One region of the Pandoraea sp. NPDC090278 genome, then DNA from elsewhere that is predicted to be linked to it. Evidence: predicted binding sites of a transcription regulator. Region 1 holds the regulator's gene; each other region holds the start of a gene.
What was found. Region 1 encodes LexA, which represses DNA repair genes until DNA is damaged. Its sites were predicted from a motif close to ACTGTATNNNNATACAGT; they were not measured.

Region 1 (7,142 bases):
ATCAGCTCGCTCGACTACTCGACGTTCGTCGGCCGTATCGGTATTGGCCGTATCACGCGTGGTCGCGTCAAGCCCGGCCAGCAAGTGGTGATGCGTTCGGGTCCGGACGGTGAAATTCTCAAGCGCAAGATCAATCAAGTCCTGACCTTCAAGGGTCTGGAGCGCGTGATGTCGGACGAAGGCGCCGAAGCTGGCGACATCGTGCTGATCAACGGTATTGAAGACGTGGGTATCGGCGTGACCATCTGCGACGCAGATACGCCGGAAGCGCTGCCGCTGCTGACCGTCGACGAGCCGACGCTCACGATGAACTTCTGCGTGAACACGTCGCCGCTGGCTGGCCGTGAAGGCAAGTTCGTGACGAGCCGTCAGATCCGCGATCGTCTGGACAAGGAACTGAATCACAACGTGGCGCTGCGCGTGAAGGACACCGACAGCGACTCGATCTTTGAAGTGTCGGGCCGTGGTGAACTGCACCTGACGATTCTGATCGAGAACATGCGTCGCGAAGGCTATGAACTGGCCGTGTCGCGTCCGCGCGTGGTGATCAAGGAAATCGACGGCGTGAAGCACGAGCCGTACGAAATGCTGACCATCGACCTGGAAGACGAACACCAGGGCGGCGTCATGGAAGAAATCGGTCGTCGCAAGGGCGAAATGCTGGACATGGTGTCGGACGGTCGTGGCCGTACGCGTCTTGAATACCGCATTCCGGCTCGCGGCCTGATCGGCTTCCAGGGCGATTTCCTGTCGATGACCCGTGGTACGGGCCTGATGAGCCACATTTTCGATGCTTACGCACCGGTCAAGGATGGTTCGCTGGGTGAGCGTCGTAACGGCGTGTTGATCTCGCAAGATAACGGCGATGCCGTGGCCTACGCACTGTGGAAGCTGCAGGATCGTGGTCGTATGTTCGTGAAGCCGGGTGATGCCCTCTACGAAGGCATGATCATCGGTATTCACAGCCGCGATAACGACCTCGTGGTCAACCCGATCAAGGGCAAGCAGCTCACGAACGTGCGTGCGTCGGGTACCGATGAAGCCGTGCGTCTGGTGCCGCCGATCGCGATGAGCCTCGAATACGCCGTGGAATTCATCGACGACGACGAACTGGTCGAAGTCACGCCGCAGACGATTCGCCTGCGCAAGCGTCACCTGATCGAGCACGAGCGCAAGCGCGCTTCGCGCGAAGAGAAGTAAAGCCGGCGATGGAATCGCGGCGCAACGGATGAAAAGTCCGTCGCGCTGCGGGATCTGTCTGTTGGAAGAAAAGCCGGTGCCATGCGCCGGCTTTTTTGTTTTTCAATCCCCCCAATCCGTTGACGTTTCCGGAGTCCTTGCCTGACATGACCGATTTTGTTCGAACCGAAATCCGTGGCCGTATCGGCTTCATCACGCTGACTCGCCCGAAGGCACTCAATGCGTTGTCGCACGACATGATTCGTGCGATGGCTGCTGCGCTCGATCAGTGGCGCGACGATCCCAAGGTGCTGGGTGTCGTGCTGCAAGGCGAGGGCGAGAAGGGGCTGTGCGCGGGTGGTGATATTCGCTACTTCCATGAAGCCATCAGCGCAGGCCGCACGGACATCATGGATTTCTTCACCGACGAGTATCGGCTCAACTACACGATCGCGTCTTATCCGAAGCCGTACATCGCACTGATGGACGGTGTGGTGATGGGCGGTGGCATGGGCATCTCGCAAGGCGCGACGTTGCGCATCGTCACCGAGGCGACGCGCATGGCGATGCCCGAGACGGCCATCGGTCTGTTCCCGGATGTCGGCGGCGGGTTCTTCCTGGCGAATCTCGCGGGGCATCTCGGTGAGTACCTCGGCACCACGGGCATCGTGTTCGGCGCAGTCGATGCGTGTGAGATCGGTCTGGCGGACGTGGTTGTGCCGCGCGCGTCGTTGCCCGAGTTGTGCGACCGGCTGGCCAATGGCGACTGGAAGGATAGCGATGCTGTGCTTGACGCCGCACGTACGTTCGCTCGCGAAAGTCTGCCGCCTGCTGGTCTCGCTCCCGGTAAGCTCGCGCCGTTGCGCAGCGTGATCGATGAACACTTCGGTCTCGCAGACATGCCCGCGATTCTGAAGGGGCTCAAACTCGAAGCGCGTTGCGAGTACTCGGGCTGGGCGGAGGAGACGGAAGACCTGTTGCGCGCCAAGCGGTCGCCGTTGATGACATGCGTGGCGCTTGAGCAGGTGCGCCGTGCCCGCAAGTTGTCACTTGCGGACGAACTGCGTGAAGAGTGGTTGATGATGCGCAGCGTTTTCAATCTCGACGGCCGCACCGGTGCCGAAGGCGTCGAGGGCATTCGTGCGATGGTGATCGACAAGGACCACAAGCCGCGCTGGCAGCACGCGAACATCGAAGCCGTGAAGCCGGAAGACGTCGCGCGCTTCTTCGATGGCGAGCGTCATAGTGCCGATAATCCGTTGCTTACGCTGGGGCAGTGACGACGCGCTAGCGAGCCAAAGGGCCAGCGCAAAACATCAAACCGCTGCCTGGCAGAACTGTTCGCCAACGGCCTGATCGAGTTTGCGGCAGATGTCGGCGAACGTGCCGACCATCACGATGTGCGACCTGTCGCGATAGACACGCACATCGCGACCTTCCTGCGTGTCATGCACTTCATGGCGTGCCTGCTGTTCCCGAACGTTGCGCGATGCCTTCACGGCTTTACCCGCGGGGCAGCCCCGACGCGTGGCCGATGCCACCGCAGCCGCAATCGTGCGCGGCAGCGTGGTCGTGCGAGTGCGGGTGGGCACGGTGTAGGAGCGGGCAACGGCGGGGGCCGAAGCGAACGGTCCGGACAGTGCCGAGAGACCGTACACCGCAGAGAGTCGCGTCTGTGATGACACGCGAACCGGCGATTGACCGAGAGACGTACGCAACAAACCAAAGAGTCGAGCCATGATGCGATCCTTCTTTCAAAGCGGGTCAGAGGGACGTGTCTTGCTGCGAATCGCGTTCGTGTCACAAATCGCAGGCGCAGCAGGGCACGGGCGCCGGACCCAGCCCGGCGCAATCAAATGCAAATCTTCAGGGAGCGGGGCGAGTCGCTGTGTCGCGCTGCCCCGGTTCGCGATGGGCGACCGTCAGCGGCCGCTCATTGATCGTTCATAGATCGTTGTTGCGGATCAGACCGACCGCAATCCCTTCCAGTGCAAAATCGCCGCTGCCTTCGTCGACATTGATGTTCTCGAAGTCGGGGTTTTCGGCGATCAGTTCGACGCCACCCTTCACGCGATGAAAACGTTTGACGGTCACGTCGTCGCCGATGCGTGCCACGACGATCTGACCTTCGCGCGCGTCGGCAGCCTTTTGCACGGCAAGCAGGTCGCCGTCGAGAATGCCCGCGTCGCGCATCGACATGCCGCGCACCTTCAGCAGGTAATCGGGCTGACGCGCAAACATGTTCGGATCGCACTGGAAGTTGCGCTCGATATGTTCCTGCGCCAGGATCGGGCTGCCTGCAGCGACACGGCCGACGAGCGGCAGCGACAACTGCATGAGGCCCATGTGCGGCAGCGTGAACTGATGCGTGCCACCGGCGTCGTCAAGACGTTTGAGGCGAATGCCACGCGATTGACCGGCGGCCAGCTCGATCACGCCTTTGCGCGCCAGCGCCCGAAGGTGCTCCTCGGCGGCGTTGGCGGAGGAGAACCCCAGTTCAGCGGCAATCTCCGCGCGCGTCGGCGGAAAGCCGGTGCGCTCGATCGCTTGCTGAACCAGTTCGTAGACCTGCTGTTGTCGGGCGGTAAGTTTGATCATGGCATCACTGTATGGAAGCACAGGTGGCTGTATTTTTGTACAGTGTTTGCGAAAACGCAAGGGAAAACTTCATGTACTGCGTGAAGTTTCCGCCACACGTGCCCGTCGTCGTGGGCCGGAGGGCAGGCTTTCCGTCACGGGAAGCCTGCCGCCCATCGCGCCATAGCGCTAACGCTTACTTGTCCATACGAACGATCGTCAGTGTTCCGGCCACGTTCTCCACGCGTACCCGGACCTTGTCGCCCGCATGCACGCTTTTGGCCATGGCAGCGTCCTTCGCCTTGTAGGCCATCGTCATGGCAGGCATGGCGATGTTGCTCATCGCGCTGTGCGCGAGCATGACCATGCCGGTCGAGGTGTCGACGCTTTTGACCGTCGCGTCAGTCAGTGCCACGTTGGCATTCACGTCAGCGGCAGGCTTGCCCGACATCGCCATATTGCCCATGTCACCCGCCGCGAACGCCGACGAGGCCGCAGCACCCGAGACAGCCAAAAGAACGCCGGAAACGATAAGAACTTGCTTCATTGCTTTTCTCCAAAGGAAGTGGATGGCACATCGGTGCCGTGTGAAACAACAGGGGGGACAACCGCAGACGCGTGGGCATTCGGCAAATCAGCCGGATTGACCGACGCCGAGCGTTTGAGACGCCGCCGCTGTAGCAGCAGCCACGCAGCGGGAATGACGAACATGGAAAGCAGGGGCGCGGTAATCATGCCGCCGACCATCGGCGCGGCGATGCGCTGCATGACTTCCGAGCCTGCGCCGTGACCGATCATGATCGGGATGAGGCCTGCGAGAATGACCGCGACCGTCATCGCTTTGGGCCGCACGCGCAGCACGGCACCTTCACGAATCGCATCGACTATCAGCGCTTCGTCGAGCGTCTCGCCGTTGGCCACTCGTCGTTCCAGCGCACCGCGTAAATACAGCAGCATCACGACGCCGAACTCCGCCGCCACACCCGCCAGCGCGATGAACCCGACGGAAGTCGCCACCGATACGGCATGCCCCAGCCCCCAGATCAGCCAGAAGCCACCAACGAGCGCGAAGGGAATCGTCGACATCAGCATCAGCGCGTCGACCGCCGAGTTGAATGTCAGGAAGAGCAGCACGAAGATCACGGCGAGCGTGATCGGAATCACCGTACGCAACTTCGCTGCCGCGCGTTCGAGATACTCGAACTGCCCCGACCACGCAATCGAATACCCTGCCGGGACGACGACTTTGTTGGCCACGAGACGTTGCATGCCAGTCACGGCGGATTGCAAGTCAGTGTCGCGGATATCCATGTATACGAAGCCGGACAGCCGAGCGTTTTCGCTTCGGATCATCGGTGGCCCGTCTTCGACGCGCAGCGTGGCCACGTCTCCAAGGCGAATCTGCGCGCCGCGATCCGTCACGATCGGCAAGTCGCGCAGTTTCTCTACCGAGTCACGGAATTCGCGTGGATAGCGCAAGCTGATCGGGAAGCGCTCGCGTCCGGCAATGACTTCGCCCACGTTGTCGCCGCCCACAGCCGACGAGACAACCGCCTGAATGTCGGCAATCGCCAGTCCATAGCGTGCCGCGGCAAGTCGGTCGATGTCGACGTCGACATACCTACCGCCGTTCAGTCGCTCTGCGAGTGCGGACGTCACGCCCGGTGCATGCTTCACAGTCGCCTCGATCTGTGACGCGATCTTGTCGATGCCCGCAAGATCGGGCCCGGAGATCTTCACCCCGACCGGCGTCTTGATGCCGGTCGAGAGCATGTCCAGACGGTTGCGGATCGGCGGCACCCAGACGTTCGATAACCCCGGCACCTTCACGCGGCTGTCGAGTTCGTCGATCAGCTTTTGCGGCGTCATCCCGGCGCGCCACTGACTGCGCGGCTTGAACCGGATGGTCGTCTCGAACATTTCCAGCGGGGCGGGATCGGTGGCGGAGTCTGCGCGTCCTGACTTGCCAAACACCGTTTCCACTTCGGGCACCGTCTTGATGAGCCGGTCGGTCTGCTGCAACAGCTCGGAGGCTTTCTCTGCCGAGATCCCCGGCAACGCCGTCGGCATGTAAAGCAGATCGCCCTCGTCGAGCGGTGGCATGAACTCGCCGCCAAGGCGGGAGATGGGAATCGCGGTGAGCGCCAGCGCTACGAGTGCCACACCGAGCGCGGTCCACGGACGCCGCAGTGTCGCGTCGAGCAGCGGTCGGTACATCGCCATCAGTACCCGGTTGATCGGATTGGCCGCCTCTTCCGGAATGCGTCCGCGAATCAGGTAGCCCATCAGCACCGGCACCAACGTCACCGACAGCACGGCGGCGGCGGCAATTGTGTACGTCTTCGTGAAGGCCAGCGGAGAAAACAACTTGCCCTCCTGTCCTTCCAGCGAGAAGACCGGGATGAACGACAGCGTAATGATGAGCAGTGAGAAAAACAGGGCCGGGCCGACTTCCGCCGCCGATTCGGCAATGAGCGTCCAACGCCGCGAGGCGCTCAGGGTCTCGCCGGGATGTGCATGCGCGAACGCTTCGAGGTGCTTGTGTGCGTTCTCGATCATGACGATGGCCGCGTCGATCATCGCGCCAATGGCAATGGCAATCCCGCCTAACGACATGAGGTTGGCGTTCACGCCCTGATACCGCATGACGATGAACGCGGTGAGCACGCCAAGCGGCAGCGACAAGATGGCAACCAGCGCACTGCGCAGATGGAACAGGAAGATGGCGCACACGATCCCGACGATGACGAACTCTTCGAGGAGTTTGTCTTTCAGGTTGTCGACGGCGCGCTCGATGAGTTGCGAGCGGTCGTACGTCGTGACCAGCTCGACGCCGGGCGGCAGCGAACGCTTGAGGTCGGCGAGCTTCGCCTTGACCGCATCGATGGTCGTGAGTGCATTCTTGCCCGAGCGCATCACCACGACGCCGCCCGCCACTTCACCCTGACCGTTGAGTTCTGCCACGCCGCGGCGCGCTTCCGGGCCGATCTGGATGCGGGCAACGTCGCCGAGCAGCACCGGTGTGCCGCTGGCATCCGTGCGAATGACCACGCGACGGAAGTCGTCCAGAGAGTGCAGATACGCCGTCGAGCGCACCATGTATTCCGATTCCGCCATCTCGACGACCGAGCCGCCGGACGCCTGGTTTGCCTTCGAGAGCGCATCGGCGACGGTGGCCTGCGAAATGCCGAACGCGCGCAGCTTGTCCGGATCGAGCACGATCTGGTACTGACGCACCATGCCGCCGATCGAGGCGACTTCTGCGACGTCGGGCACCGCCTTGAGTTCGAACTTCAGGAACCAGTCGTTGAGCGCGCGCAGTTGCCCGAGATCGTGACGCCCGGTGCGATCGACGAGTGCGTACTCGTAGACCCAGCCGACCCCCG
Region 2 (7,142 bases), on a different contig from region 1:
GAGCGGTAACGTCACCCGAATGAGTGTGCCGGTTGCTTCGGGATGCTGCGCATCGACATGATCGAGCACACTCACATCGCCGCGATGAATCTGCACGATCTCGCGCACGATCGCGAGACCCAGTCCGCTGCCATCGCTGTCGCTGCCGAGAATGCGGTAGAAGCGCTCGAACACGCGCGGACGCTCCGACGCAGGAATGCCCGGCCCCGTGTCCTCGACTTCAAGATGCACGAAGCCGTCGGACGCTTCGTGACGCAGCCGCACCGTCACCTTGCCACCGGCCGGTGTGTAACGGATCGCATTGTCGATGAGGTTGTTGAGCAACTCGCGCAACATCACCGGCTGTCCGGACAGATGCACCGGAAACGGCGGCTCTTCGAAGCCAAGGTCGATGCGTTTGGCGAAGGCGGCCTGAAACCAGTCCTGCATGGCGCTGCGCGCGAGCAGGCTGAGGTTGAGCGGCGTGAAGGCGGCGGCGTCGTTGGCGCTGTTCTCGGCGCGCGCGAGTGCGAGCAACTGATTGACGAGACGCGCGGCCTGTTCGGAGCTCATCGCGATTTGCGAGAGCGAGCGGCGCAGTTCGTCAGGAGATGTCTGCCGCAACGCCAGTTCAGCTTGCATGCGAAGGCCTGCGAGCGGTGTCTTGAGCTGATGTGCAGCGTCTGCAATGAAGCGTTGCTGGAGTTTCATGTTCTGCTCGAGGCGTCCGAGCAGATCGTTCAACGAGTTGACGAGCGGCGCGATTTCCGGCGGCGCTTGTCGTGCTTCAAGTGGTGAGAGATCGTCGGGACGGCGCGCGCGAATGTGCTCCTGCAACGCATGCAGCGGCGCGAGACCGCGCGACAGACCGAACCAGACGAGCACGATGGCCAGCGGCAGAATCACGAACTGCGGCAGGATCACGCCCTTGATGATTTCGTTGGCGAGCTGGCTGCGTTTGTCGAGCGTCTCCGCGACCTGAACGAGCGCCATGCTGCCCGGCGGCTGCATGCGCGGCAGATCGACATAAGTGAATGCGACGCGAATGTCGTTGCCGCCTACGGTTTCGTCGCGAAACTGGACCACGCCGGGTTGTGGACGATCGTCCTCATGAGGCAACGGCAACTCTGCCGTGCCACCCACGAGTTCGCCCTTCGCGCCGAGCACCTGATAGTAGATGTTGTCGGTCGCGTCGGCGCGCAGCAGATCCCGCGCGGGCATGGGCAGCGTGAGCGTGACCTGGCCGCGATCCGAGTGAACCTGCTGAGCGAGAACGTAAGTATTGGTCTCCAGCGCGCGGTCAAACGGGCCGTTCGCGATGGATTTTGCGACGAGATACGTCACCGCAATGCTCATCGGCCAAAGCAGCAGCAACGGCGCGAGCATCCAGTCGAGGATCTCGCCGAAGAGCGAGCGCGGCGGTGGCTCGGCCTCGCGCTCTAATGGCGCGCCGAAGCCCGGGCGTACAAAAGGATCGGCGTAAGGGTCGAAGGGGTCGGCGGCGTCCGCGGGCGGATGGCGTGGGTCGTCCTGATCGGCATGGGACGCGGTGTCCGACGACGCAGGCGCGCCGCGATGGGGGTGACGAAAGCTCAGACGCATCGGACGAACCCGATCATGCCGCGTTGGCGGGGGCCGCTGCCGGCTTCTCCAGACAGTAGCCCAGTCCGCGGATGGTGGCGATGCGTACACCGCTCGGCTCGATCTTCTTGCGCAGCCGGTGCATGTACACCTCGATGGCGTTGTTGCTCACCTCTTCGCCCCATCCGCACAGATGATCGACGAGCTGTTCCTTGGAGACGAGCCGCCCGGTGCGCAGCAGCAGCACTTCGAGCAATTCGAGTTCGCGCGCGGACAGATCGAGCATCTGCTCGTTGATATAGGCGGTGCGCCCGACCTGATCGAAGCTCAGCGGCCCGTGGCGGATGACGGTCGAGCCGCCACCAGCGCCACGCCGGGTGAGCGCCCGCACGCGTGCTTCTAGCTCGGCGAGGGCGAACGGCTTGGCCATGTAGTCGTCGGCGCCGAGATCGAGGCCCTTCACGCGGGCGTCGACGCTGTCGGACGCGGTCAGGATCAGTACTGGCAGGTGGGAATTGCGAGCACGCAGACGGCGCAGGACTTCGTGACCGGGAAGACGGGGCAGACCGAGGTCGAGAATCAGCAGGTCGAACGTCTGGGCGGACAGCGCGGAATCGGCTTCGAGCCCCGTTTTGACGTGATCGACGGCGTAGCCCCCCTGACGTAGCGAGCGGGTCAGGGCGTCGGCCAGAATGCTGTCATCCTCTGCGATGAGAATTCGCATGGGCGTGATAGGCTTGTGTAGGCACCAATGCCTGACGGCACGGGTGTGTCTCCTGTGATGTTGCGGCGCGTGGTTCGCGGCTTTTTTTGTCGTTTCGGCGCTTTCGGACAACAGGCACTTGCAAAGAGCACTGGTTTTTTATACAGTACCGACAGTCACGCCTCACTCGAGCCGTCTCGCTCATCATATCAAAGGACGATTCATGGAAGAAAGCAAGAAAGGGTCTGCCAATCTGTCGGCCGAGAAAGGCAAGGCGCTCGCCGCCGCCCTCGCGCAGATCGAGAAGCAATTCGGCAAGGGCTCGATCATGCGTCTTGGCGACGGCGAGGTCGAAGCGGACATCCAGGTCGTCTCCACGGGCTCGCTGGGTCTGGACATCGCGCTGGGCGTCGGTGGCCTGCCGCGCGGCCGTGTGATCGAAATCTACGGCCCGGAATCGTCGGGTAAGACCACGCTGACGCTGCAAGTCGTGGCGGAAATGCAGAAGATCGGTGGCACCTGCGCGTTTATCGACGCAGAACACGCCCTCGACGTCGGCTACGCCAACAAGCTGGGCGTCTCGGTGCCGGAACTGCTGATCTCGCAGCCGGACACGGGCGAACAGGCGCTGGAAATCGCCGATGCGCTGGTGCGCTCGGGCTCGATCGACCTCATCGTCATCGACTCGGTCGCGGCACTGGTGCCGAAGGCCGAAATCGAAGGCGAGATGGGCGATTCGCTGCCGGGTCTTCAGGCACGTCTGATGTCGCAGGCGCTGCGTAAGCTGACCGGCACGATCAAGCGCACGAACTGCACGGTGATCTTCATCAACCAGATTCGTATGAAGATCGGTGTCATGTTCGGTAACCCGGAAACGACGACGGGCGGTAACGCACTGAAGTTCTACTCGTCGGTGCGTCTGGACATCCGCCGTATCGGTTCGATCAAGAAGGGCGACGAGGTGGTCGGTAACGAAACCCGCGTCAAGGTCGTAAAGAACAAGGTGTCGCCGCCGTTCCGCGAAGCGATTTTCGACATCCTCTACGGTCAGGGTATTTCGCGCGAAGGCGAAATCATCGATCTGGGTGTCAACGCCAAGATCGTCGAGAAGGCCGGTGCCTGGTACAGCTACAACGGCGAGAAGATCGGTCAGGGTAAGGACAACGCGCGTGAATTCCTGCGCGAAAATCCGGAAATCGCCCACGAGATCGAGAACAAGGTACGTGCATCGCTGGGCGTGACGGCGATCAACGAAACCGGTGAGATCGAAGAAAACGACGAGGCCTGATCGTTTGATTGGCGCCTGAGTTGTTGGAACGGCAGCGCGAAGCCCAACGGCGTCGCGCTGCCGTTTTGCATTCTTGCTGCGGAAAGCAGCGCTACGATGAACTCATGATCAATCGACGTCCTCCCCGTGATCCGAATGCGCCGCCGCCCCCGCCGGGCGACGAGGCTGTCGCGGTCAAGCGATCTCGCAAGCCGACGCTGAGTCTGAAAGGGCGCGCGCTGTCTTATCTGGCACGTCGCGAATACAGCCGGGCGGAACTGCGTCGCAAGCTCACGCCTTACGCAGATGCCGAGGATCCCGAAGCACTCGAGCGCGTGCTCGACGCGCTTGAGCAGGAGCGTTGGCTGTCGAACGAACGGTTCGCGGAAAGCGTGGTGAACCGGCGCGCCTCGCGCATGGGCACGACGCGTATCGTCGGCGAGCTCAAGCAGCATCAGGTCGACGCGGAAACCGTCGCCGCGATCTCCGAGCAGTTGCGGGAGACCGAACTCGCGCGCGCCCGGGCCGTCTGGCAAAAGAAGTTCGGCGAAGTCGCTACAACGCCCGAAGCGCGTGCCAAGCAGATGCGTTTTCTGGCGGCGCGCGGTTTCTCGCGTACCGTTATCAGCAAAATCGTGCGGGGCGCGGACGAGTTTCTGGACGACGTCTGACACCGATGTCGTCACTTTCGTTATGGATGCGTGCGCATTCATCGACGAAGCGTGCGTGGCGTCCAGCTTCACGCAACCCGCATGAATGCTCGCGTGACACGACGATGAATCTCGTGTGACGCGTGGTGTCTCGCTTATCGCGTTATGGCGTTGCACCATGCGCGGCCGTCACTCGGAATTTTGATAACCCGACCGATGGGTCGGGTTATTCAGCCTTATGCGACGGGCTTCTGCTGCGCTGCGGCAGACGGCGCCGTCGCCTATGCTAGAATCAAGATCTTTCTGCGTTCATGCATTGCACACTTCCGCATGCCGCTCTCCGCGCCTGCCCCTCGTACCTTGCGTCACCGTCGCACGATCGCTGTTGAAGCGTATTCGCGCGAAGATGGCCTATGGGACATCGAAGCCCGACTCACCGATCATAAGGATCGGGATTTTGCATTGGCAACGGGCCTTCGCAAGGAGGGCACGCCGATCCACGAGCTATGGCTGCGGTTGACGATCGACGAAGATTTCGAAGTGCATGACGCCGAGGCCGTCTCCGACTGGGTGCCTTATCCCGGTATTTGCGATCAGATCGGCCCCGAATATCGTCAATTGATCGGTCTTAACCTGCGGCACGGCTTCCGCCGCGGGGTTCGCGAGCGCCTTGGCGGCGCGGCGGGCTGTACCCATCTCACAGAACTTTGTAGTGTCCTGCCGACGGCAGCGATTCAGGCGTTTGCCGGCGTGGTGATTCATACCCCCGACACGGCAGCGGCCAACGATGCCGAGAATTCGGCACCTCCTTTCCAACTCGGACATTGTCACGCCCTGCGGTTTGATGGCGAGGCGGTGCGCCGGTTTTACCCGCGCTGGTTCAACGGCCGCGCAAACGATCGAGCGAACGAGCCCACGACGCCCGTCACATCAGAAGCGGTGCGCGATGCGGCCTCGACTCGCAAGCTCGAACCCAAACTTCCAACTCAGCAAGAAGGGAATCACGCATGAAGATTCATGAGTATCAAGGCAAGGAAATCCTCCGGAAATTCGGAGTCGCGGTGCCCCGCGGCATTCCGGCGTTTTCCGTGGACGAGGCCGTGAAGGCAGCCGAAGAACTCGGCGGTCCGGTTTGGGTGGTCAAGGCCCAGATTCACGCAGGCGGTCGCGGTAAGGGCGGCGGCGTGAAGGTTGCCAAGACGATCGAGCAAGTGCGTGAATACGCCAGCCAGATCCTCGGCATGCAACTGGTCACGCACCAGACCGGTCCGGAAGGTCAGAAGGTCAATCGCCTGCTGATCGAAGAAGGCGCCGACATCCACAACGAACTGTACGTCAGCCTGGTGGTTGACCGCGTCACGCAGAAGATCGTGATGATGGGTTCGAGCGAAGGCGGCATGGACATCGAAGAAGTCGCCGAAAAGCACCCGGAACTGATCCACCACGTTGTGATCGATCCGTCGGTTGGCCTGACGGACGCGCAAGCCGACGACTTCGCCAAGAAGATCAGCGTGCCGGAAGCTTCGGTTCCGCAAGCGCGCACGATCCTGCAAGGTCTGTACAAGGCCTTCTGGGAAACGGACGCTTCGCTGGCCGAAATCAACCCGCTGAACGTGAGCAAGAACGGCACGGTCACGGCACTGGACGCCAAGTTCAACTTCGATTCGAACGCGCTGTATCGCCAGCCGGAAATCGTCGCTTTCCGCGATCTGGACGAAGAGGATCCGGCTGAAGTCGAAGCTTCGAAGTTCGATCTGGCTTACATCTCGCTCGACGGCAACATCGGCTGCCTGGTGAACGGCGCCGGTCTGGCCATGGCCACGATGGACACCATCAAGCTGTTCGGCGGCGAGCCGGCCAACTTCCTGGACGTGGGCGGTGGCGCCACGGCAGAGAAGGTGACCGAAGCGTTCAAGATCATGCTGAAGAACCCGAACCTGACGGCCATTCTGGTCAACATCTTCGGTGGCATCATGCGCTGCGACGTGATCGCCGAAGGCGTGATCACGGCGTCGAAGGCTGTGTCGCTGAAGGTGCCGCTCGTCGTGCGCATGAAGGGCACGAACGAAGACCTGGGCAAGAAGATGCTCGCCGAATCCGGTCTGCCGATCATCTCTGCGGACAGCATGGAAGAAGCTGCCCAGAAGGTTGTCGCGGCTGCCGCAGGCAAGTAACCAGAACAGTCGAAGCCATTGCGGCGTGCCGCTCGCGAAAGGCTGAGCGCACACCGTCAGGCAACAGGACGAAGGAAATCAAGCAATGTCGATTCTGATCAACAAAGATACCAAGGTCATCACCCAAGGTATTACTGGCAAGACCGGCCAGTTCCACACCCGTATGTGCCGCGAATACGCGAACGGCAAGAACGCGTTCGTCGCTGGCGTGAACCCGAAGAAGGCCGGCGAAGACTTCGAAGGCATTCCGATCTACGGTTCGGTGAAGGACGCCAAGGAACAAACCGGCGCAACCGTGTCGGTGATCTACGTGCCGCCCGCAGGCGCTGCTGCCGCCATCTGGGAAGCCGTCGAAGCCGACCTGGATCTGGCGATCTGTATCACGGAAGGCATTCCGGTCCGTGACATGATCGAAGTGAAGGACCGTATGCGTCGCGAAGGTCGCAAGACCCTGCTGCTCGGACCGAACTGCCCGGGCGTGATCACGCCGGACGAACTGAAGATCGGCATCATGCCGGGTCACATCCACAAGAAGGGTCGCATCGGCGTGGTCTCGCGCTCGGGCACCCTGACGTACGAAGCCGTTGGCCAACTGACCGCTCTGGGTCTGGGCCAGTCGAGCGCCGTCGGTATCGGTGGCGACCCGATCAACGGTCTGAAGCACATCGACGTCATGCAAATGTTCAACGACGATCCGGAAACGGACGCCGTGATCATGATCGGTGAAATCGGTGGTCCGGACGAAGCCGCTGCCGCCGAGTGGATCAAGGGCAACATGAAGAAGCCGG
Region 3 (7,142 bases), on a different contig from region 1:
CGCATCGGCTCCTGCTGCGCGTGCACCGAAACGGCGCTGAATCCGGCGGCCACGCCGAGGACAAGCGCGGTCGCGCGAATCGCGAAGCGGTGGCGGGAAAGGAGGGAACGGCGGGAATGACGGGATGCGTTGAATCGGGTCGTCGGCATTGACGAGGTTCCTCGAAGCGGAAATGACTAACCCGGTCATTCTACTGGCGTCGCCCTCATTGGAATGTAACGCGCGTCGCGGCGTACATTACAATGCTCAACACATGTCAGCCCCCACGCATTGGCCATTGCCATGTTGACGACGTCCCTGCTCGCGATCACCTCACTCCTCAGCTTCATGATGTTGCTGATCGTGGGTTCCCTGCTACGCTCGCGCGTGGCCGGTGTTCGGGAATGGTCGCTCGCCAACGTTGCCGTTCTCGTCGCGCTACCGCTGTTCGCACTGCGCGGCGTCGTTCCCGATTTCCTGTCGATCCCCGTTGCGAACCTGACGCTGGCGGGCGGCATGCTGCTCTACTTCGCCGGATGCGCGCGCTTTCTCGGCCAGCGGCCACACTGGCACGCGCTGGGGGCGTCGCTCGGCGTGCTCGCGGCGGCGATCCTGTTTTTCTACTACGGCATCGACAATCCGCAACTGCGCGTGGTGATCGTCTCGGCGTATCACGCGATCTGGTTGCTCGCCGTGTCGGTACTGATCCTGCGTCACATACCGCCGCGCCGTCATCGCTACAACTATTGGCTGACCGCCGCCATGGCAGCCGCGTTCGCCGTGGCACACATCGTGCGGGGCGCGGTCTTCGGATGGACGCCCGCACCCGGTCCGGAAGTGTTCGCGCCGACGGTGTTCAACACCATCATGCTGACCATCGGCACGATCGTGATGCCCGCGATGACGATGGGCGCCGTGCTGATGATTCACGATGCGATGCTCGCCACAGCCGAAGAAGCCGCCAACCGCGACTATCTGACGGGCGCGCTCTCACGCAAGCATTTCGATCTGCTCGCGCGTCAGGAGATGGTGCGGGCGGTGGCGCGCGGCTGGCCGCTGTCCATCGTCGTCATCGATCTGGATCACTTCAAGTCGATCAACGACACCCACGGCCATGCGGGTGGCGACACGGTGTTGCGCGAGTTCGTGAAGCTGGTGCGCGACAGTCTGCGCGAAGGCGACGTCTTCGGGCGACTCGGCGGCGAGGAGTTCGCGGTGCTCTTGCCGGGCACCGACACACCGGGGGCGATTCGTATTGCGGAGCGGCTGCGCACGCAGGCGAGCCGTCATCTGGTGGCGGGACCGTTCGGGGTGTGCCACTACACGCTGAGCGGCGGCGTGGCAACGTGGCTCGAACGCGAGAGCCTCGAAGCCCTGTGCATGCGCGCCGACCGGGCGCTGTACGCCGCGAAAATCTCGGGGCGCAATCTCGTGCTCTCCGACGTACTGCCCAGCGACGAGACGGCGTCCGAAGCGGGTTGACGGCGCACGCATCCGATGATGCGGGAGGCGCACCGCCGCGCGGGCAACGCTCAAACAGGTTCAGGCAAGCTCAGGGAAAAACTCACCACGCATACGCGCTACGTAAGCCGTCAGATTCGGATGGTGCTCGATCTCGTTGCGCAGCGGCATACGGAACGACGGCGTCATCGCGCCTGAGATAAAGGCGAACGCGGTGGCGTCGGCACTGCACGGCTTGTCGCCGAAGAAGTAGGGCTTGTCGCCCAGCATCTGCGCCGCCGCCTGCGCACCGCGCGCCAGTATCCGGGTCGCTTCCTCCGGCTTGTAACGCCCCGTGCCCTGCCCGTGCAGCGTGTTGCGGATCTTGCGACGGATCACCGCCTGCGCGACAGGACGCACCGGCCACGGAATCGAACGGAAGAACGATGCAGGCCCTTTGGCGAAGTTCTCGTCGTCGCACCAGCGTGCCTGCACGACATACCAGTAGAAGTGATCCTCCAGCGCCTTCTCGAACATCCACGCCGCGCCTCGCTGCTCGGGCGTGAGACTCCCGTCGAAGTCGAACCCGTACTTCTGTTCGATGTGCAACCGGATCAGCGTCGAGTCCGCGATGATCTCGCCGTCGTCCTCGATATAGGGCAGCTTGCCCTTGGGCGCGCGCCGAAAGCCGCCACGGTCGGTGCGGTACGGCACCCCCGCGAGCTTGAGCAGCATCTCCGCCTTGACGACGAACGGACTTGCATCGGGCAGCCCGAATGCCGGGCCGAAGGTGTACAGAGTCAACATCGGAGGCGTGCTCCTGTGCGGGAAGAATGGCGCAGAGTATTACACGACGGAACCGTCGCGACGAGCCTGTCCCCATCCCCCGCTGTCTTCACTGCGTTCACCCTCCGGATACGTGGCGTGCGCACTGTGATTTTATACAGTATTATGTCTCCCAATCGAGGAGCATCTCATGGAAACCATCGACTGGGATCAACTGGCGCTGAGCGCCGCCGAACGCGACCTTGCGGGCATCGTCCGAGAAATCGCCGCGCGCTACGTGCAGCAACGTCAGACGGCCGTCGTGCCGGGCGACGCCCACATCGACACAATGTCGCTCGACTGGCGTACGCTGGTCGCGATTGCCGACGAAGCGGAAGCGGATATCGGACTTCAGGCACGGCACGAGCCGTGGGTGCTCGCGCGCCTGCTGCGTCTGCCCGGCGACGAAGCGCTACGTCGCGATGGCGAGTTGCCGTCGCTCGACGACGCCGTCGATCTGCAATGGCCCAACGCCCCGGCACCTGCCGTCTTTCGCGCCATCGTCGCCACATTCACCGATATCACCGATGCCGCCGACGACGAACTGACGGCAGACGATGCCACCGCGTCATCGTTCATGGCCGGTGCATCGGCGCTGATGTCCGCGGCCCCCGCCGGTGGTTCGGCGTGTCCGGCTTGAGCGCTGAGTAGCACGCACCGGAAACGAGGTCCTGCAAGTGTTCGAGAATGTGGTCGAAGACGCTAATGCCGTGTTCATCCCGCCTGAAGGGATCGATCCGGACGCGCTCGCCCGTTCGCTGCCCGCACCGATGGTCTTCGTCGATCTGGAGACGACCGGGGGCAATGCGCTTGAGGACCGCATCACCGAAATCGGCGTGGTCGAAGTGGGCCCCCACGGCATCGAACAGTGGAGCACGCTGCTCGACCCTGCCGAGCCGATCCCACCCTTCATTCAGAAGCTGACGGGCATCACCAACGAGATGGTGCGCGGGCAGCCCTCTTTCGACACGCTCGCGCAAGGGCTTGCCGAGCGTCTGCACGGCAAGCTGTTCGTCGCCCACAACGCCCGCTTCGATTACGGCTTTCTCAAGAACGAATTCCGCCGCGCAGGCATCGGCTTTCAGGCAGATGTGCTGTGCACGGTGCGTCTGTCGCGCCTGCTGTTTCCGTCGGCCGCGCGGCATGGGCTGGACGCGCTGATTGCCCGCTTCGGCCTCGCACCGCAAGGCCGTCACCGCGCACTGGCCGACGCCGACCTGCTCTGGCAGTTCTGGCAAAAACTCCACACGCTCTATACACCCGACCTGATCGGACAAGCGGTGCAACGCGTGACGAAGCGGTCGAGCCAACCGCCGCAATTGCCGGACGAAGCCATCGACGCCCTGCCCGACAGTCCCGGCGTCTATCTCTTTTATGGCGAAGGCGACACGCTGCTGTATGTCGGCAAGAGCATCGACGTTCGTGCGCGCGTGCGCTCGCACTTCTCCAGCGATCATCAGGTTGCGAAAGATCTGCGCATCTCGCAGGAAATCCGACGCGTCGAAGTGCGGCGCACGGTCGGAGAACTGGGTGCGTTGTTGCTTGAATCGCAGTTGGTCAAACAGTTGCAGCCGGTGCACAACCGGATGCTGCGCCGTTCCGCAAGTCTCTACAGTTGGCAGTTGACGCAGGACAGCGATACGCCGCAACTCGTAAGCGCAAAGACGGTGGACTTTTCCGGTGCCGAATCGCTGTACGGCACATTCTCGTCGCGCAACGGTGCGGAGAGCGCGTTGCGAGCGCTGGCCGACGAACATCGTCTGTGTTGCGCGCAACTGGGGCTGGAGAAGGTCGCGAAGGGGCGTCCGTGCTTCGGCTATCAGGTCAAACGTTGCGACGGCGTGTGCGTGGGCGACGCGCCGCTAGCGGACCATACGGAACGCACGCGAGAAGCCCTCGCGACGCTGCAACTCGAAACGTGGCCCTACGACGGCCCCATTGCCATCGAAGAGCATGGGGACAACGACGTCGAATACCACGTCGTCGACCGGTGGCAGTACCTGGGCAGCGTAGCGTCGCGCGATGCATTGGACGCGCTCGTCGACAACATGCCTGCCGCGACGGGCTTCGACCCCGACATCTACCGCCTGCTGGGTCGACGTCTCGCTGCATTACGGGCTGCTGAATCCACGGCCCCCCGCCCCGTTGACGGTGCTGCACCTCACCCGACCGGCGTTTCGTCTGAGTCACGTCGAGCGGCCCGACGCTGCGCCGAAGAAGCCGCGAAGTGTGGCGCTTTTGCGTCGCCGTCAGCCGCGCCCAGAAGATCCCGACCAGCTTCGGCTGCCGTTCGACGTCCGGTAGCGCCCCACGCGTCGCCCACGCGGCATCCTCGCCGGAATCACGACGCGCCCCTCGTCTTATGCGATGAGACGAGAAACCCCACATCCAGCATGCCCAATCGGCTGAATCGGCATGCCGCCGTCTCACCCGGCGAGACGCTCCCCAAGGCCTTCCGGCCCGCTCAATTTCTTTTCCCCCTTGCGTCACCTAGGCAAAACCCTCCTTTCCACTTCGGGTCATGAGCATATAAATATTAAGTATTTGCAAGACGCATGCTGTAGGTCGAAGAATACGCAATCCGAATACAACAGGTTGCGGTATCGACGGCCCTGGCGTCGTCGATGACCGGAGACGGGGCGCGTAGGGGTACGCGCTCCGTTCTCATCCCCACACCGAGCCAGATGGAATTACGCCAACTCGAAGCCTTCGCGGCAGTCATGTCGACCGGCAGCATTACTGCAGCCGGGCGTCTGCTCGGGCGCTCGCAACCTGCCATCACCCGCATGATCCAGGAGCTCGAAGCCGAGATCGGCTACGCCCTGTTCACGCGCAGCGGCCCCCGCGTCACGCCCACGGAACAAGGCTTTCTCCTGTTTGAAGACGTCGAGCACGTGCTCGCCGGTTTGCAGCAGATTCGCGCCCGCGCCGACGAGATCGCGCGCGGCCAGACCCGCCCGTTGCACGTAGCCGCCACCTCGGCGCTCGCCGCTGGGCTGGTGCCCGCCGCGCTCGCGCTGCCCGGCCTCGCACACGACGCCCAGCAGATTCAGATGCGCAGCACGTCGCCCGAGCAGGTCGTGCATGCCGTGCTGACCGGCGCGGCCGACATCGGCGTGACCAGCCTGCCGCTGGAGCATCGCGGCATCGTCGTGCACTGGATCGGCGAATCGGCCTGCGTGGCGGCTGTGCGCAGCGACGACCCGCTGGCCCTCCATGACCGTCTGCCGCTGGCCGAGTGCGCCGGACGTCGCATCATCACCATGCAGAACCCGTATCGTCTGCGCCGTCGCCTCGATCAAGCGTTCTCGCAGGCGGGTGTCGCACCGGCCGGTCTCATCGAGACGAATGCGTCGATCAATGCGATGACCGCCGTGCGCGCTGGCCTCGGCGTGGCCGTTCTCGAACCGGTGACGGCCTACGGTCTGCCGCTGGCCGACGTCGCTGTGCGGCCCATCGACGCCGACATCCCCTTCTTCTTTGGCGTCATCACGCGCGACGCCCGTGCGCCGTCCCCCGCCGCCCTCGCCTTCGTCGACGCGCTGGCGGACGCCGCCCGTGCGCTGCTACCCGATTTCGTGCAACGCGCCGCCACCGAACACGCTCAAGTCTTGCAGTCGCTTTACGGCGACTTGCCCGCTCCCAAGGAAGCTCAGTCGTCATGACCCTGTCCACGACCACCCCGACCTCCGCCACCGGCCTGTCCGCGCTCGAAGCGCGTCTGCGTCAGGATCTCGCCTGGCTCGAATTGCCCGCCAAGCGCTGGGTACCCGAGCGCTCGTACAACGGTCAGCCCGTGCTCGACGTCGCCATCATCGGCGGCGGTATGGCCGGACTGGCGGCAGCCACGTCGCTTACGCACCTCGGCGTGGGCGCTGTGATCTTCGATCAGTCGCCACGCGGCTTCGAAGGTCCGTGGGCCACGACCGCCCGCATGGAAACGCTTCGCTCGCCCAAGCAGCTCACCGGCCCGGCACTCGGCTTGCCCGCACTCACCTTCCGCGCATGGTTCGAAGCGCAATTCGGCATCGACGCCTGGGACGCTCTCGACAAGATTCCGCGTCTGCAATGGATGGACTACCTGCGCTGGTATCGCGACGTCCTCGCCATCGATGTGCGTAACGACCATCGCATTACCGCCATCACGCCGCGCGGCGAAGACGGTCTGGTCGAACTGTCGGTGACGTCGCCCGCAGGCGAAAGCAAGGTCTACGCGCGTCACGTGGTGCTCGCGACTGGACGCGATGGACTCGGTGGCCCGACCGTCCCCGCGTTCGCACGCGAATTGCCGCGCCACTTCTACGCGCATTCGTCCGACGTGATGGATTACGCAACGCTGCGCGGCAAGCGCGTCGGTGTGATCGGTGCGGGTGCCTCGGCGATGGACAGCGCCGCCACCGCGCTCGAAGCGGGTGCCGCCAGCGTCGACATGCTGATCCGCCGCGTGGACATTCCGCGCGTCAACAAGGGCAAGGGCGCAGGCAATCCCGGTCTCACGCACGGTCACGTCAATCTGCCGGACGACTGGAAGTGGCGCATCCGTCACTACGTCAACGTGCAACAGGTGCCACCGCCGCGCGGCAGCACCTTGCGCGTCTCGCGTCACGACAACGCACGCTTCAACCTCGGTGCACCGATTCTCGACGTCACTCCGGTGGGCGACGAACTGCACGTGCGCACGGCCAAGGGCACGTTCGTGCTCGACTTCCTCGTCTTCGCGACGGGGTTCCGCATCGATATCGGCGGCCGCCCCGAGTTCGCCGCCTTCTCGAAGTTTGTGCGCAAGTGGAGCGACCGCTATACGCCCGCAGCGGGTGATGAAGACGTGGAACTGTCGGACTCGCCGGATCTCGGCCCGACGTTCGAGTTTCAGGAGAAGACGCCGGGCACCTGCCCCG

Region 2: recA (recombinase RecA) is a predicted target of LexA. The motif match lies at 2,414-2,431, and genes of this name have one in related genera.
Region 3: ACIQWO_RS25960 (DUF2471 family protein) is a predicted target of LexA. The motif match lies at 2,350-2,367, and genes of this name have one in related genera.

What each region holds. Positions count from the first base shown of each region.
Region 1 covers NZ_JBIVYJ010000001.1:720,693-727,834, forward strand. Annotated here, with positions in the region: gene typA (translational GTPase TypA) at 1-1,200, shown strand, start outside; gene ACIQWO_RS03155 (enoyl-CoA hydratase/isomerase family protein) at 1,347-2,459, shown strand; gene ACIQWO_RS03160 (hypothetical protein) at 2,496-2,918, opposite strand; gene lexA (transcriptional repressor LexA) at 3,124-3,777, opposite strand; gene ACIQWO_RS03170 (copper-binding protein) at 3,953-4,303, opposite strand; gene ACIQWO_RS03175 (efflux RND transporter permease subunit) at 4,300-7,142, opposite strand, start outside.
Region 2 covers NZ_JBIVYJ010000006.1:322,674-329,815, reverse strand. Annotated here, with positions in the region: gene ACIQWO_RS22125 (sensor histidine kinase) at 1-1,581, opposite strand, end outside; gene ACIQWO_RS22120 (response regulator transcription factor) at 1,595-2,284, opposite strand; gene recA (recombinase RecA) at 2,487-3,551, shown strand; gene recX (recombination regulator RecX) at 3,656-4,201, shown strand; gene ACIQWO_RS22105 (DUF2889 domain-containing protein) at 4,511-5,191, shown strand; gene sucC (ADP-forming succinate--CoA ligase subunit beta) at 5,188-6,354, shown strand; gene sucD (succinate--CoA ligase subunit alpha) at 6,440-7,142, shown strand, end outside.
Region 3 covers NZ_JBIVYJ010000009.1:101,946-109,087, forward strand. Annotated here, with positions in the region: gene ACIQWO_RS25945 (DUF4019 domain-containing protein) at 1-149, opposite strand, end outside; gene ACIQWO_RS25950 (GGDEF domain-containing protein) at 283-1,461, shown strand; gene ACIQWO_RS25955 (glutathione S-transferase C-terminal domain-containing protein) at 1,522-2,226, opposite strand; gene ACIQWO_RS25960 (DUF2471 family protein) at 2,396-2,884, shown strand; gene ACIQWO_RS25965 (exonuclease domain-containing protein) at 2,922-4,769, shown strand; gene ACIQWO_RS25970 (LysR family transcriptional regulator) at 4,929-5,909, shown strand; gene ACIQWO_RS25975 (NAD(P)-binding domain-containing protein) at 5,906-7,142, shown strand, end outside.